DNA from 2 places in the Stenotrophomonas sp. YJH_SMC_130 genome. Region 2 is predicted to be linked to the other one. Evidence: riboswitches for the same ligand, from Rfam matches in the RefSeq annotation. Region 2 holds a riboswitch; the other holds the start of a gene.
The links. Region 2 has a riboswitch for thiamine pyrophosphate ahead of AC5P5V_RS05030 (TonB-dependent receptor). Riboswitches for the same ligand answer to the same signal wherever they lie in the genome.
Positions count from the first base shown of each region.

Region 1 (3,412 bases), on a different contig from region 2:
GCCTTCTCCGGATCCAGGCCAAGGTGGAACTGGTCTTCCCAGCGGAACTCGAAGCGCGCCTTGCTCAACGCGTTGTCGCGAACCTGCGCGCCCGGATGGCCCTTGGCCAGGTCGGCTGCATGCGCGGCAATGCGATAAGCCATGATGCCGTCGCGCACGTCCTGGCGATTGGGCAGGCCGAGATGCTCCTTCGGCGTCACGTAACAGAGCATGGCCGTGCCGAACCACCCGATCATCGCCGCGCCGATCGCGCTGGTGATGTGGTCGTAGCCCGGTGCGATATCGGTGGTCAACGGCCCCAGCGTATAGAAAGGCGCCTCGCCGCACTCACGCAGCTGCTTGTCCATGTTCTCCTTGATCAGCTGCATCGGCACGTGGCCGGGGCCCTCGATCATGGTCTGCACATCATGCTTCCAGGCAATCTTCGTCAGCTCGCCCAGTGTTTCCAGCTCACCGAACTGCGCGGCGTCGTTGGCGTCGGCGATGCAGCCCGGGCGCAGGCCGTCACCCAGCGAAAAGGTCACGTCATAGGCCTTCATGATTTCGCAGATCTCTTCGAAATGCGTGTACAGGAAATTCTCCCTGTGGTGCGCCAGGCACCACTTGGCCATGATCGAGCCCCCGCGGCTGACGATGCCGGTCACCCGCTTGGCGGTGAGTGGCACGTAGCGCAGCAGCACGCCGGCGTGGATGGTGAAGTAGTCCACGCCCTGCTCGGCCTGCTCGATCAGCGTATCGCGGAAGATCTCCCAGGTCAGTGCTTCGGCGCGGCCATCGACCTTCTCCAGCGCCTGGTAGATCGGCACGGTACCAATCGCCACCGGCGAGTTGCGGATGATCCACTCGCGGGTTTCATGGATGTGCTTGCCGGTGGAGAGGTCCATCACGGTGTCACCGCCCCAGCGGATCGCCCACACCAGTTTCTCTACCTCCTCGGCGATTCCCGAGGAAACGGCGCTGTTGCCGATGTTGGCATTGATCTTGGTCAGGAAGTTGCGGCCGATGATCATCGGCTCGCTTTCCGGATGGTTGATGTTGTTGGGCAGCACCGCGCGGCCGCGCGCGATTTCATCCCGCACGAACTCCGGCGTGATGATCTGCTGGATCGAGGCGCCGAACGCCTCGCCCGGGTGCTGCTGCAGCAGGCCCGCATCGCGGATCGCTTCCAGCCGCTGGTTCTCGCGGATGGCAACGAATTCCATTTCCGGGGTGATGATGCCGCGGCGCGCGTAGTGCATCTGGGTGACGTTCGCGCCTGCCCGTGCACGGCGCGGCAGGCTGCGTGCGGGGAAGCGCACGGCAGCGAGCTTGGGGTCGTGCTCGCGATCACGCCCGAACGACGAACTCAGGCCTTCGAGCTGCTCGGTATCGCCACGTTCCTCCACCCAGCCGCGACGCAGTGCCGGCAGACCGGCGGACAGATCGATACGCACGCCCGGATCGGTGTAGGGGCCGGACGTGTCGTAGACCGTGACCGGCGCATTCTCTTCGCCGCCGAACAGCGTCGGGGTGCGGGTCAACGCGATCTCCCGCATCGGCACCTGCAGATCCGGGCGCGAACCGGGCACGTGGATCTTGCGCGAGCCGGGAATGGGCCGGGTCACGGATTCGGAGAGTTGCTGGGCCTGTTGCTGCAGGGCGGAGAGCTGTGCGTTCATCGGGCATCGTCCAGGAAGGTCAGGGACGAAGCGGCGGCGCACTGCGACCGCGCCCGGACGCTCCTTGGGCGGAGTCCGGGAATGGCTGCATTGCAAAGCTTCCCTACGCCGGTATGAGCCGGATCAGGTTCCAAGGGACTGTCTCAACCGTGGCCACTTGGCCGCGGTACCCCCGCTTCTTGGCGTGCATTAGAGCATAGACCGCCCGCCTCCGGAGTTGCCCCCAATCGATATTCGTTAACAGAACCATGACGTCGCGTTCAGTAACGTGCACGTCCGTCGCGCTCCAGCGACCGATGCTTCCTTCGCCGCCGACGCGGCCCCTGCCCGGTTCGCGCTGCATGCCGCCGGCCCTTCGCTGCAAGCTCTGCTCGCTCCCCTCAATCCCTTGATCGGAGAAGCTCCTTCATGGTGTTTCGCGTTTCCATCGCACTGGTTCTGCTGCTGGTGCTGCTTGCCGGTGTTGCACCCGGTCCCTTCAACACCGTGGTCCAGTCGATGCTGGCCGAGGTCATCCGCAGTGTCGGCTGGCTGTACCTGCTGGTCGTGTTCCTGGCGCTGGTGTTCCTGATGTACCTGGCCTTCGGCCGCTTCGGCAACCTGCGCATCGGTGGCGAAGATGCCGAGCCGGAGTTCTCGCGTGCCAGCTGGATGTCGATGCTGTTCGCTGCCGGCATGGGCATCGGCCTGGTGTTCTGGGGCGCAGCCGAGCCCATTTCGCACTTCAGCAAGCCACCGGAGGGGCTGGCGCCCGAAAGCATGGACGCCGCGCGCGCCGCCATGCGCTATGCGTTCTTCCATTGGGGCCTGCACCCGTGGGCGATCTACGCGCTGATCGGCCTGGCGATGGCCTGGTTCCAGTTCAATCGCCAAGGCGGTGGTCAGATAAGCGACATGCTGCAGCCAATCATCGGTCGCCACCATCGCGGCTGGGCCGGAAAGGTGGTCAACATCTCTGCGGTGGTGGCCACCGCAGTCGGCGTGGCAACCGCACTCGGCTTCGGCACGGTGCAGATCGCGGCCGGCGTGCAACGCGTGTTCGGCGTGCAGGCGGGCGTACCGCTGCAGTTGACCATCATCGCAGTGGCATTCGTGCTGTACATGGCGTCCACGCTCAGTGGCGTCGGGCGTGGCATGAAGTGGCTATCCAACGTCAACCTGGCGCTGGCGGCATTGCTGCTCGCACTGGTACTGGTGCTCGGTCCGACCGGCGCCATCTTCAATACCTTCACCACCACACTGGGCTCCTATCTCAACCAACTGGTGACCATGAGCCTGCGCATGTCGCCGTTCTCGTCCAGTACCTGGGTGGCCGACTGGACGATCTTCTACTGGGCCTGGTGGATTTCCTGGGCGCCGTTCGTCGGTTCGTTCATCGCGCGCATCTCGCGCGGCCGCAGTGTTCGCGAGTTCGTGGTAGGCGTGGTGCTTGCGCCAACTCTGTTGGGCTTCTTCTGGTTCTCGGTCTTCGGGGGCACCGCAATCTGGTCGCAGATCTTCGGTCACGCAGACCTGGTGCAGGCACTGGGCAACGGCTACGAGACGGTGCTGTTCACCCTCTTCGACAGCCTTCCCCTGCCGTTGCTGCTGTCGAGCATCGCGCTGGTGCTGCTGATGATCTTCTTCGTGACGTCGGCCGATTCGGCAGTGCTGGTACTGGCCACGATGTCCACAGACGATGCGGGCGAACCACCGCGCAGGCACAAGATCGCGTGGGGCGTGGGCATCGCGCTGATCGCGGGCGCGTTGCTGCT
Region 1 covers NZ_JCAFSH010000017.1:480-3,891, reverse strand. The annotation lists gene thiC (phosphomethylpyrimidine synthase ThiC) at 1-1,658, opposite strand, end outside; TPP riboswitch at 1,741-1,842, opposite strand; gene AC5P5V_RS15325 (BCCT family transporter) at 2,067-3,412, shown strand, end outside.
Region 1: linked by a shared signal. The riboswitch ahead of thiC (phosphomethylpyrimidine synthase ThiC) and the one ahead of AC5P5V_RS05030 (TonB-dependent receptor) in region 2 are both predicted to bind thiamine pyrophosphate.

Region 2 (3,412 bases):
TCGCGGTGCGCCGGGGAACAGGTAGTAGTCACCGCCGCTGCTGCCGGTGTCACGCCAGTAGAAGCGGTTGAACACGTTGTCCACCGACAGGTTCCAGGTCACGGCACGCTCGTGCAGCCGGTGCTGGAAACGCAGGCCGGCATCGAACACCGAGTAGTCCGGCGCGCGCACGGCGCCGTCGGCGCGTGCCACGTTGGCACCGGCATAGCGCCACCCGCCAGTGACATCCAGGCCCTGCACGAACGGCAGTGCATAGGCCACGTGCACGCTGGCACGCACCTTCGGCACGTTCACCAGCTGATGGCCCTCATAGGCCGGCGTGCCGGTGTCGCGCGCGCGCGCCTGCAGCACGCTGGCGCTGGCCACGATCTGCAATGCATCCGTCAGCTGGCCGTTGGCGGTCAGCTCCAGGCCGGTGTGGGTCTGCGTGCCTTCCTCGACGAAGGTGTAACCCACGTCGCTGTTGTCCGGCTTGGCGTACTGGTACGGCTGCGAGATGCGGAACACGGCTGCGCCCAGCGTCAGCGCCTCGACCGGCACGTACTTCACGCCCACTTCCAGCTGGCGCGACTGCACCGACGGCAGGAAAGTGTCGGCATTGCTGGTCCAGAACGGCGCTTCCTGGCCCAGCGAAATGCCGCGCACGTAACTGGCGTAGGCGTTGAGCTGGTCGGTGGCTTTCCACACCACCGCAGTCTGTGGCAGGAAGCGCGACAGGCGGCTGTGCCGCTGCGGGATGCCGCGCTTGTCGTAGGCGCGCTCGTCCAGGCGCACGAAGCGGCCACCGGCCAGCCACTGCCAGTCGTCACCAAAGCTCATCCGGTCCAGCGCGAAGAACGCGGTCTGGCGACTGTCCAGGCGACGTGCGGACGGGCCCGGCATCTTCGGCGACGGCGCGAACACCGGCACCGGTGCGTCGTGGATGTTGCTGGTGCCGACGTACTCGTTGACGCTCGGGCGCCTGTCCACGGTGCGGCGGAAGTAGTCGGCACCGAGGGTCAGCTGGTGGCCGATGCTGCCGGTCTCGAAGCGGCCACGCAGTTCGGCACGGGCCTGCTGGTTCTGGCGGGTGTCGTCCGGGCTGCGGTAGTCGTAGATGTCATAGTCGCCATTGGGCGCGAAGTAGTTGCCCGGCACGCTGCCATCGGCGCACTGCACGGCGTAGTAGCAGCCGTAGGCGAAGGCGACGTTGTCATCGATCACCGACCGGCTGTGGCCGACCGACACACGCGACTGCCAGGCCTCGTTGAAGTCGTAGGTGTGCAGTGCGGTGATGTTGGTGCTGGCGATATCCACCGGGCGCTGCCACGGCTGGTAGCCGAGCAGGTGCTCGCGGTCGACGCCACGCGGCAGTTCGCGCGCACCCAGCAGCTGATAGCCCGATACCGAGCGCTGCGAACTGGTCTGGTAGTTGGCATCCACTTCCAGCTTGCCGCGCTCGCCGATCAGCCAGTCGGCGGCCAGCGAGTAGAAGTTGCGGCGGCCATCGGCATGCTCGACGTAGGATTTGCTGGAATCCCATGCGGCATTCAGGCGCAGGCCGAAGCGCGGGGTGATCCAGTGGCCGACATCGACGGCGACGTAGCGCGAGCCTTCCGAATCGGTGCCGAGCGTGGCGGTGCGCACTTCGGCCGGGCGCTTGCCGATGTAGTTGATGATGCCGCCCGGCGCCATCACCCCTGCCGCCAGGCCGGCTTCACCCTTGAGGATCTCCACCGACTGCACGTTCTCCAGCGCCAGGCGCTGTTCGCCGGCGATGGACAGGCCGTTGAAGCGGTAGCCGGTGGCGGCGTCCAGGGAGAAGCCGCGGATGGCGATGTTCTGGTAGTAGCCCACCGGCGCATACGCGTCGCCCAGCGAGGCATCGTTGTTGGCCAGCTCGGACAGCGTGCGCACCTGGCGGCGCTCGAGGTAGTCGCGCTCGAGCACGTTCACCGAGGCCGGCGTGTCTTTCCACGAACCGCCACCGAAGTCGTTCACGCGCGAGGTATCGGCCTTCGGTTTGCCGGCCTGCACGCGCACCGCTGCCAGTTCGGTCGGCGAATGCTCGGCGCCGGTGGCAGCCGCATCGGGGGACGCCTCGGCCTCGCTGGCGTGCAGCGGCAGCGCGGCGCAGAGGGCGAGGGAGAGCAGGGTGGGGCGCAGGCAGCGGTTCATTCGATTCGTCTTCGGACAACAAGGGAGACGAAGCGACGGCGCGCAGGTGCACCGGCCCATGACGGGGGTGTGGCTGCGGCTCAAAGCTCCCTACGCCGGTGCAAACCGGATCAGGTTCCAAGGGACTCTCTCAGCCTGGCAGATCCAGGCACCCCCGCTTCAGGTGACCATTTCACTACAAATGGTACGGATTTGCGAGCCGGCGCCCTTCAGGCTGCCGCGTGCAGGGCCTGCAGCAATGCCTGTCCCGGCGCGCTGTGGAACCACGCCGGGTGCCCCAGCATGAAGGGCTGCCACGCCACGTCGGCATTCGCGGTCGAGCCGGTGACACCTTCGAAGTACTCCACTTCGGACAGTGCGAAGTCGAAATGGACCATCGGCAGCAGGTCGGCCAGCAGGTGCACGCGTGCTGCCGACAGCGGCAGTACCTGGCGGTAGCCGTCGAGCAACGCCAGCGCGATATCGATGCGCACCGCCTCCATGCCGCGCTCCAACTCCAGCCACGCCACGGCGTTGCGCTCGATGGCGGTGGCCAGGTCGAACAGTGCACTGGTGGGCGAGGCCAGGCCGAAATCCAGCACGGTGCTGACCTGCCCGTCGCGCCACAGCAGGTTGGAGACATGCCAGTCGTTGTGCGCCCACAGCCGTGGTTCGTCGCGCAGGCGCTCGGCCAGTCCCGTGTGCCACGGCAGCACGTCACGCCGCAACTGCGCTTCCCACGGAATGCGCGCGAGATAGCGGGCCAGGCCGGGGCGCGCGTGCAGCCCTGCCTTGATTGCCGCCACCGGATCGTCGGCGCGGATCAGATCATCGCGCGCGACCAGCAGATGGGTGCTGCGCTGGGGCGCGCGGTAGCCGTCGGCAGCACGGTGCAGCTGGGCCAGCATGCGTCCGGCTTCACGGGCCTGCGCGACGTCGGTCAGCAGCGACCACGACACCGCGTCGCGGTACAGGTCGTCGCCTACGCCGACGTCGTGCAGTTCAAACGTCCATTCGCCGCGTTCGACTGCGGTGTGACCATCGGTCGCTGCAAGCACCTGCACCACCGGCACGCCAGCAGTGGCGAGATGGGCGATGAAGCGGTGCTCTTCCTCCAGGCAGGCCGCGTTGCGCACGCTGTGGTGATGGCGCTTGATGAACACCGCGCCGCGCGTGCCATCGACGATGGCGGCAGCCGACAGCGGTCGCGGGCTGTGCCAGCGCGGTTGGCTGCCGCTGTGCAGCTGCGGATAGCACTGCCGCAACCACGCGATGT
Region 2 covers NZ_JCAFSH010000002.1:183,759-187,170, reverse strand. The annotation lists gene AC5P5V_RS05030 (TonB-dependent receptor) at 1-2,157, opposite strand, end outside; TPP riboswitch at 2,228-2,323, opposite strand; gene AC5P5V_RS05025 (phosphotransferase enzyme family protein) at 2,367-3,412, opposite strand, start outside.